3 regions of the Mahella australiensis 50-1 BON genome follow, and region 1 is predicted to be linked to each of the others. Evidence: riboswitches for the same ligand, from Rfam matches in the RefSeq annotation. Region 1 holds a riboswitch; each other region holds the start of a gene.
What was found. Region 1 has a riboswitch for cobalamin ahead of MAHAU_RS03715 (ABC transporter substrate-binding protein). Riboswitches for the same ligand answer to the same signal wherever they lie in the genome.
Positions count from the first base shown of each region.

Region 1 (3,283 bases):
TGCCGATAAGCATACTATATTTGCTTCTCCTAATAAGGGTAAAATCTCTATCGAGGAGCAGCTTGAGGGTAAAGTGGTAAATGAAACCCAGTTCCAAATGGCTATGAGTACATTGGGTATATCTATCATTAATGCCAGGTCCCCTCAGGCTAAGGGCCGCGTAGAGAGGCTATGGAATACTTTGCAGGATAGGCTCAGGGCAGAATTGAGGATTTATGGCATTGATTCTATGGAAAAGGCCAATGAGTTTTTGCCTAAGTTCCTGGAGAGATATAATAAAAGGTTCGCCATAGAGCCTCAAGATCCCGAGCCTGCTTTTAGAGAATTACCGCCGGATATCGACTTAGATAATATACTTTGTGTTAAGTTATCTAGAAAAGTTGATAATGGCGGCGTATTTTCTCTACACAGCCAATATTATCAAGTTGTATGTGATGATGGCAAAACCGTTGCACCTATCGTTCCTAGAGCTAAGATAACGGTTCTTACCAGCCCCAGGATAGGTATACGGTGCAGTATGGCAATAATATATATGCTGTGAAAAAGCTCGATGAACCGCCTAAGAAAGCTCAGAAAGCTAATAAGGCAAGTTCATCGAGCACAGCTAAGCCTTATAAGCCTTCTCCCACTCATCCTTGGAAACAAGGTTGGCAGAAGGCGCCATCATATTGGTATGAGGAATCAGACAGAGAGATTTTAGAGGCTCTGTATAATTCCTCACGCGCCTGGCACTAGCCAGTATTAAGGCTTACAGCCTAATTATATAATAGCTGCGAAATGAACGTGCGTCAAGGGCAAGCGGAGCTTGTTTATTTTACCCTTGACGCACGGGAATGGAGCAGCTAGAATTTAGCAAAGCAGTAAGCCTTAAGATAGTATTATCTTTTTTGCTCATTTGGTGGTAATATATGTTCTCATATCATATTAATGTAAGTTGCTAAAGTTATATAACCAGCTTACTGTAATATAATCTATATTTAATGTTCCAATTATAGTAAATCTATGCCTCGCTATGAAATTTTCGTTGAATAAATATCAGCCATTTACTATGACATTTTCGCTGACTATTGACACTATGGGGCAAGATAAGCGTTATAAGGGCAAAAAATTATTTGATATGCCTAGAGGCGTGAAGTATAATATAAAGTGTTAAAACTGAATAGTGATGTTCATGTACCGATTGCAGGGAAGCCGGTGAGAAGCCGGCGCGGTGCCGCCACTGTATGGCAGAGTATGCTGCATATGCCACTGAAGTATTTCGGGAAGGCGCAGCAAAGCGATGATGCCGAGCCAGGATACCGGACCGGTGCATGCCCCATCAAACCTACGAGCCATAGGGGAGGGATAGTTATGAAGTGTATTTACGCCTTTCGGCCTTATGGTTGAAAGGCTTTTTTATGATGAATCAATGGAGAAAAAACGTAAAAAAACAGAAAGGAGAAATGCGCGGTTTTGTTGCGCTATTAAAGTAATATGAAAAAGTTGAAACGAAATTTATCGATATTAATCGTTATAATTATACTGGCTTTGACCGCTTGTGCTGGCCGGCAGCCCGCCGACCAACCCAATGCCAGCGATGCAGTGGGTTCTTCTGAACAGCAGGCTGAAACGCCTCCGGCGGCGTATCCGGTTACGGTTACCGATGTGAAGGGTCGCAGCGTTACCATCGAGAAGAAACCGGAATCGATAGTATCATTGACGCCCAGCAATACTGAGACACTGTTTGCTCTAGGATTAGGCGATAAAATAGTTGGCGTGGACGAGTACTCAAATTATCCTGAACAAGCAAATGCCATAAAGAAGGTGGGCGATTTCAACGGCCCTAATATAGAACTTATAACCCAGCTTAAGCCCGATCTGGTCGTAGCCGGAGGTTATATACAGGACGAGGCTATAAAGAAGCTGGAGGATATTAAGATACAGGTTGTTTCATCTGAAGCGGCCGGTCTGGAAGAGCTGTACCAGACTATAGACGTGCTGGGCGAGGCTACCGGTACACAGCAGCAAGCTAAGCAATTAGTGGAAAAGCTTAAGAGCAATATGAAAGCTATAGCCGATAAGACGACCTCTTTAGATAAGCCGAAGGTTTATTTTAATGTCGATATAAACGGGTTTTTTACAGCCGGTAAGGGTACGTTTATAAGCGAGCTTATAGCTATGGCCGGTGGCACTAATGTGGCTGATGACAGTGAGGGCTATGCTCAATATAGTGTGGAAAAAATCGTCGAAAAGAATCCCGATATAATAATAACCACCGAACATGCCGGCAGCCCGGAGGATATAAAGAATATAGAGGCGCTAAAAAGTGTCAACGCCGTAAAGAACGATAAGATATATTCATTGGACGCTGATATAGTAAACCGCTTGGGCCCGAGAGTAGATCAGGCCTTGGAACAATTGGCCAGGGTTATACATCCTGAGATATTTGAATAATCCGTGTTTATGAAAAATAAAGGTCGCCTACTGTTTAGTGCGTTTATGCTGGCAATGGTCGTTATATTGTTTTTGTCCATATTGTTGGCTGTGTCCTTGGGCGCTGCCGACATTGCTATGGCCGATGCTTTCGGCGTATTGATAAAGCCGTTGCCTATTGTGGGGCGATGGGTGAATGCTTCATATGATGACGCTTATTACAGCATTGTATGGGGTATCCGCCTGCCACGTGTGCTGCTGGCCGCGACCGTGGGTATGGGCCTGGCGGTGGCGGGTACAGCATTTCAAGGGCTGTTGCAAAATCCGATGGCCGATCCTTATGTGCTCGGAGTGTCATCAGGAGCGTCATTCGGCGCAACGATATCTATCGTGCTCGGCATAGGTAGCGGATTCATGGGCCTAGCAGGTTCTACGATAGCAGCTTTTGTGGGAGCTGTACTGACCATGGCTGCAGTTTATACGTTGGGCAGGGCTGGGAGAAAATCATCCATGGTGACGCTGCTGCTGGCAGGTATAGCCGTAAGCTCGTTTTTATCGGCCATGGTATCATTTATGATGATATTAAATCACGATAAACTCGAGAGCATAGTGCTATGGACGATGGGTAGCTTTGCTACCGCGAGTTGGGCATCGCTGTATATATCATTTCCTATCATCTTTATCGGCGGCGTTGTGCTGTTGTCCATGTCGAAGGAGATGAATGCTTTGCTTATGGGTGATGAGACGGCTTTGCACCTAGGTGTGGACGTCAATAAAATCCGCAAGTTATTGCTGGTTGTGGGTTCGCTCATAACCGCTTCGGCCGTATCGGTCAGCGGTATCATAGGTTTCGTTGGCCTTATAATACCTC
Region 1 is NC_015520.1:799,466-802,748, forward strand. Features, by position in the region: partial or broken gene MAHAU_RS03710 (ISNCY family transposase) at 1-735, shown strand, start outside; cobalamin riboswitch at 1,162-1,321, shown strand; gene MAHAU_RS03715 (ABC transporter substrate-binding protein) at 1,474-2,433, shown strand; gene MAHAU_RS03720 (FecCD family ABC transporter permease) at 2,443-3,283, shown strand, end outside.

Region 2 (3,283 bases), 310 kb from region 1:
ACCTCTTAGGGCAGTCAATGATATTTTAGCCTATTTAAGTCATCGCCGTCATTTGCTGGATGGCATATGTATTACTGGGGGTGAGCCGACGCTGTGGGACAGTCTGGAGGGATTTGTAGTTTCTGTTAAAGATGAAGGGCTTGCAGTAAAGCTGGATACAAACGGTTCCAGGCCAGACGTATTGGCTGACTTGTTGAACAAAGGGTTTTTAGACTATATAGCCATGGACATAAAAGCGCCTTTGACCAAATATGGTGACTTTGTGGTGCGACAGGAGGATATATTCAATGTAAAAAGAAGCATCAATATAATTATGGAATCCGGTATAGAATATGAATTCCGCACCACTGTTAATCAAAACCTTATGGGCATGGAGGATTTTGTCGATATAGCAAATTGCATAGCTGGAGCGCATAAGTATGTGCTCCAGCCATACAAGTATAGCGATGGCGTGCTCAACGAACATATCTGCGGTACTAAGCCGTGCGATCCGGGTTTTTTAAAGCGGATTAAAGCTGATATAATCGATCTTTTGCCATCGATTGTTATAAGAGGGTAAATATTACGGAAGTCTTAGCAAAAGACCTTCAGAATGCGGTGGATACCCCGGCCGATTCGAAGGTGGCCATTTCGGCCTGTATGTGCGTGACAGCATCTATAATATGGAAAGCGAGCGCTGCACCTGTGCCTTCGCCCAGCCTCATCCTCATGTGGAGCATGGGATGCAATCCTAGCATATCCAACATTATGCTATGACCCGGTTCTTCGGATACATGGGAAGCTATCATGTATTGTACGGCTTTTGGCTCTAATTTACCGGCTATTAAAGCGGCGGCTGTGGATATGAAACCATCTATGACCACGGGCACTTTATGGGCAGCAGCGGCGAGAATAGTACCTGTTAGCCCGGCTATTTCCAATCCCCCGACTTTGTGTAACACATCTATGGGGTCAGCAGGGTCAGGTTTATTTATATCTATGGCTTTTTGTATCGCGATCTCCTTTGCCGATAGCCCACAAGGGCTTATACCAGTGCCGCGGCCTATAAGTTGGCGTAAAGGTAGATTGGAGAAAGCAGCTAATATGGCGCTGCTAGCGGTAGTATTGCCTATGCCCATCTCTCCTGTAGCCAATAACGTCGAGCCATTAGATATCTGAGCAGTGGCCACAGATATACCACCTTCTATAGCGGCTATGGCCTCATTGCGGCTCATGGCCGGGCCTTTAGCCATATTGTCGGTACCGTATTTTATCTTTTTTACTATAAGATTTGGATGGCTTATATCAGTAGCTATCCCGATATCGCAGCATGCTATATCAGCTCCGGCATGTCGTGCTAGCACATTTATGGCAGCGCCGCCGTTTAAGAAATTCATCACCATTTGTGGTGTGACCTCTTGCGGAAAAGCGCTGACGCCTTCTTCTACAACGCCGTGGTCGGCAGCCATTATGATTACGGTTTTTTTGCCGATTTTGGGTATGGCTTGACCGGTGATACCGGCCAATTGTTTTATTATATCTTCTAATATTCCGAGACTGCCGGGCGGCTTGGTAAGCGAATCCAGCCTTTGCTGGGCATGGGCTACGGCATCCTCGTTTATTGAAGATATAGAGGATAAGGTGTTTTGCAATAGTGTCATAAAAAGGCTCCTTTCATTTCTATAAGTTTATAAAATAAAAAGTTCTTGAACGCAGATCGACTGCATTCAAGAACTTTACCATCATCCCTGTGCTTTATCATAAACAGGCAGGTCTTCTGGCTCGCGGATCATCGCATTTCTCGCCTTCCCAGCACTATAGCCAGTGGCATTGTGAGAAACATTCCCCGCATACAGCGGCGGGACCGCCCGAGAATTACACACGGTTCCCTATTATCTCCTTTCGGAGCACCTGCTTATGCTAGTTATTTTATGTTTCCAGTATACCAATTTGCTTATAATATGTCAATGAATTATTTGTTCTTTTCCACAGCGTGAGGCTCATTTTGTGACTGTTCAGGTATCTCACAGGCTTGGTAACTGATTAGCCTCTGGCTCATGTGTTTCGGATATCGGTGAAACTAAAGCATTGCATTGGTATATGTCCTCTGTAGTCTGAAGAATGTTTCTTGTACGCTTAGCTGCTCGCTCCACTCGAACAGGCTAACGGCCGCAATTCGCATCCGTGCTCAGGCGGCCTGCATCCGGCCTCCGTGCCTTCGGCCACGCCTGTTCTTCGTTCCGCTTGCAGAGCGTACAGCGAAACGTTCTAAGGCCTGCTCCAGACATATACCAATGCTTCTGCTATTTCTGCCCGATTATTCGTAGAGGGCTTAAACATATATGCTGAGCGGGCTTTTGAAGCGTAGGACCACAGCAATCTTTGATTGCGTAGTGGTCCAGCTTCACAGCCGTAGCGAGGCATATATGTTTAAGCCGTGTCCTACACTTCGCTAAGTTTCACCAGATATCCTCCACAAAATCGCCTTGAGGCTAATCGGTACCTTCGCCCACGTGCAACGGTACCTGAATAATCACCTCATTTTTTTGCGTGTATAATAGCTTTTGCAGCGGCCGGGACGATCGCTAAGGATGTTGACCGATATGTTGATTAGAGTTGTTGAAACCATAATTTCACAGCAACCATTCAAAATTTTGCGATTATGAGTGATAAAATGCCGAATTTGTATCTTCCCATTGACGATAGAATTAAAGCTGTTATCATCAATAGTATACAAATATCGTTGAGGGGAGAATTTTTATGGATGATAATAAGATGAATGCGCCTGACGAGATAGCCGCTCATGTATCACAAACATCGGTACAGAAAGCTGAGAGGGATGCTATTAAAACGTTTGTATTAGCTGTACTGGCCGGCGTTTTTATAGCACTCGCGGCTCAGGCGTCTAACATGGCCATTCATACCATAACCAATTATGGCTTGAGCAAAGTTGTAGGCGGAGCGGTATTCTCCGCAGGTCTTATTATGGTGTTGCTGGCAGGGGCAGAGCTCTTTACGGGCAATAACCTTATGATAATTGGTGTACTGGATAAAAGAATTACGATGGGGCAGATGCTGCGCAACTGGATTATAGTATATATTGGCAACTTTGTAGGTGCTGTATTGATTGCTCTCCTTATAAACCACAGCAATCTTTTGAATTCCAGTAACGGTGCACTGGGGGGATTGACGGTTAAAATAGCCGTGTCCAAAGTAAATCTATCATTTGAGCAAGCCTTCATACTTGGAATCCTTTGCAATTGGTTGGTCTGTATAGCGGTATGGATGTCTTACGGGGCAAAAG
Region 2 is NC_015520.1:1,112,811-1,116,093, forward strand. Features, by position in the region: gene MAHAU_RS05370 (anaerobic ribonucleoside-triphosphate reductase activating protein) at 1-559, shown strand, start outside; gene cobT (nicotinate-nucleotide--dimethylbenzimidazole phosphoribosyltransferase) at 588-1,640, opposite strand; cobalamin riboswitch at 1,730-1,909, opposite strand; gene MAHAU_RS05380 (formate/nitrite transporter family protein) at 2,740-3,283, shown strand, end outside.
Region 2: linked by a shared signal. The riboswitch ahead of cobT (nicotinate-nucleotide--dimethylbenzimidazole phosphoribosyltransferase) and the one ahead of MAHAU_RS03715 (ABC transporter substrate-binding protein) in region 1 are both predicted to bind cobalamin.

Region 3 (3,283 bases), 480 kb from region 1:
AGCTATGGCCGGTTCTATGCATTTCAAATTGCGCAGGCTGTAATGGTTGAAGGATGATACTAATGTCCTTTCTACCATATCGAACCGTCTTATCTCATCAGCGAGGCGTTGCTCGATATCGTCGTATGTAATCATGTTGGTTTTTATTTCTATATTTATAAAAAAATCCATATTCCCTATGAGACGAAATACTTCGGTTAATGTAGGTATTTTTTGCCCATAACCCATGTCTAGCTGTTTTAATTCTTCAAGTTTCATGTCACGTATGAGCATTTTGCCATCGGGGGAATTTACTGTTTCATCGTGGTGTACTACGAGATAACCGTCCTTACACATGTGGACGTCAAGTTCTATTCCATCGGCGCCTAACTCTATAGCCTTCTCAAAGGCCATTATTGTATTTTCGGGAGCGTGAACGGAATCGCCGCGATGAGCTATAACTTTAACCATATAATACATTCCCTTCAATATTGTAGTTAAGTATATTTTTCTTTTATTGTATCACATAGTTTATGAAATTGTGTTAAAGTTGCGTTAAATTTTGGAGTTGCATTATTGGTTCATAAGCGTTAAAATAATAATATAAATCCTATGGAAGCGGAGGTTTTATGGATGGCAGGGGGTTTTTTTAACAGGCTTTATTATGGCAATGATAAAAAACCTGATTTAACAAAAGAACAAGTAAGCGGTAGCAGATTTAAGCTGTTTTTTGATGTTCTAGGCGTGCGGTTTTGGAAACTGGTTCAGCTCAATTTGCTTTATCTCTTGTTTTGTATACCTATAATAACTATAGGGCCGGCTACAGCAGGTATGACATTAGTATTGAGAAACTGGGCCAGGGATGATCATTCGTGGGTATGGTCGGATTTCTGGGATGGTATGAAGTCTAATTTTTGGCAAGCATTGGCGGTATTTGGTATAGATGTACTAGCCGGGGTTATATTATGGGTGAATATACGGTTTTATAATGCGATGGGACAGACCAACCAGATATTTTTTATGGTAAAATATTTGGTATTGGGTATAGCTTTGATATTCGCCATGATGCATATATACATTTATCCAATGATGGTAACTTATAAGCTAAGGCTAAGGGATATGCTTAAAAACGCCTTTATATTTACAGCGGCTAAATTACCCCATACGATAGGTATATTTGCATTGTGCGTCGGATTGTTCATAGCCAGTATTTACCTTTATGTTTTGCCGCTGTTTATTATAACCTTTAGTTTGTGTGGGTTGATAGTAAACTCTTTCACCAATGCGGTATTTGATAAATATATTAACGTGCATTTGGATGATAGTGGCCATTACGTACCCATAGAGGACGAAAAAACAGATGAAGAACCAGTAGCTGATGAAAAGTCCCTTGAAAAGTCGGGTGTAAGAGCATAAGCTGAAATATTCTTAATCTTACCGAGATATAACATTATGCAAGTACGCTGCATAAATGACAAGATATTTATAGCGCACAGCTCTTGATATGGAGTATAATACAAAAAATTGAATAGTTGAACTTTACGATATAGGTGCTTTATAGCTTTGCCTATAAGTTAAAAGGGAAGTCGGGTGCAAATCCCGCGCGGTCCCGCCACTGTAAGGGGAGCGATGACGTGTCACTGGGAAACTGGGAAGACAAAAATCGCTATGAACCTGAGCCAGGAAACCTGCCTATGTCGGTGTGCTAACTCTACGGTCGATGGAGGAAGAGCCATGAAATATATGAATGCAGTATTATTGCAACACATAAGGCCTCTTAATCGTACAGGGTTAAGAGGCCTTTAAATTTTAAAATGAAGGGTGATAGTATGGCCTGCGGCATGGTGATAGCCGGCACAAATAGCGGAGCAGGAAAAACTACTGCAAGCTTGGGGATTATGAGAGCTTTATCGGAAATGTATAAAATAATTCCATTTAAAATCGGTCCCGATTATATAGACGCGGCATATCATAGATGGGCTTGTGGGAATTTCTCATATAACTTGGATGTACATATGATAGGTGAAGATGGTGTAAAGTGCCTTTATGGACAAAAAGCCCCTTTAGGCGATGTAGCTGTGGTGGAAGGTGTGATGGGCATGTATGACGGTATGGATGACAGCTCTTATGGTAGCACGGCATACATATCTAAGCTGTTAAACTTGCCTGTGATACTGGTATTGGATGCGAGCTCTATGGCGGCTAGCGCCTCTGCAATGGTCATGGGATACAGGGACTATGATCGGGATGTGAAATTAGCAGGCGTAATATTAAATAGGGTGGGAAGTCACAAACATTATGAGTCGCTGAAACGGTGCATTGAAAGGGATATAGGCATATCGGTACTGGGCTATTTGCCGAATGATCCATCTGTTATGATTCCCGAACGCCATCTCGGTTTAGTGCCGGCTTTTGAGAACAGTGAGTTAGACGAGCATTTGTCGCGTTTGAGCCAATGTATAAAGGATTATGTGGATTTGAACGCTATCATAGATATTGCAGATATGAGTTGGGATAAGCAGGAAGGCAACAGGCATGTTAGGGCAACAGATTATCCTTTGGTCAAGATAGGTGTAGCGTGGGATGAGGCATTTAATTTTTACTATAAGGCTGGATTGGAGACATTTGAAGAAATGGGAGCCAGGATGGTACCGGTGAGCCTTTTACACGATAAAGCACTACCCGGCGATATAGACGGCCTATACATAGGCGGGGGCTTTCCTGAAATTTTCGCGGCAAAATTGAGCCAAAATACATCGATGCTGCGCTCGGTCAGGGATGCTATAGAGGATGGCCTTGCAGTTTACGCGGAGTGTGGCGGGCTCATGTATCTTTGCCGGTCTCTGACGGATTTAAGCGGCCAACGGTTTCCCATGGTGGGCATATACGATGTGGAAGCCGTTATGACCAAAGGCCTTAAACATTTTGGGTATGTAGAAGCAGAGGTATTAACCGACAATATACTATCTGAAGCGGGAAATGTACTCAAAGGCCATGAATTCCATCATTCTGAGATAAAAGGTACATTGCCCAACGCATGTTACAGCGTGAAAAAAACAAAAGGCGACAGCGATAAGTCATGGCCATGCGGCTATGTATATAAGAATTGTTTAGCCACCTATGTGCACATAGATTTCTTTGCTCATCCGGAATTGGCACGCCACTTTATAACGCAAAATTTAAGTTCGAGAGGTAAAAGTGTATGAACAGCATGACTTCAGATAAGACAGACGGCATATTGATTTTGGCCCACGGTAGCCGAGCCAGCGAAGCATCGTACGTACTACAGTCCATAACGGACAAG
Region 3 is NC_015520.1:1,279,632-1,282,914, forward strand. Features, by position in the region: gene MAHAU_RS06090 (glycerophosphodiester phosphodiesterase) at 1-450, opposite strand, end outside; gene MAHAU_RS06095 (YesL family protein) at 613-1,395, shown strand; cobalamin riboswitch at 1,511-1,689, shown strand; gene MAHAU_RS06100 (cobyrinic acid a,c-diamide synthase CobB) at 1,809-3,185, shown strand; gene MAHAU_RS06105 (sirohydrochlorin chelatase) at 3,182-3,283, shown strand, end outside.
Region 3: linked by a shared signal. The riboswitch ahead of MAHAU_RS06100 (cobyrinic acid a,c-diamide synthase CobB) and the one ahead of MAHAU_RS03715 (ABC transporter substrate-binding protein) in region 1 are both predicted to bind cobalamin.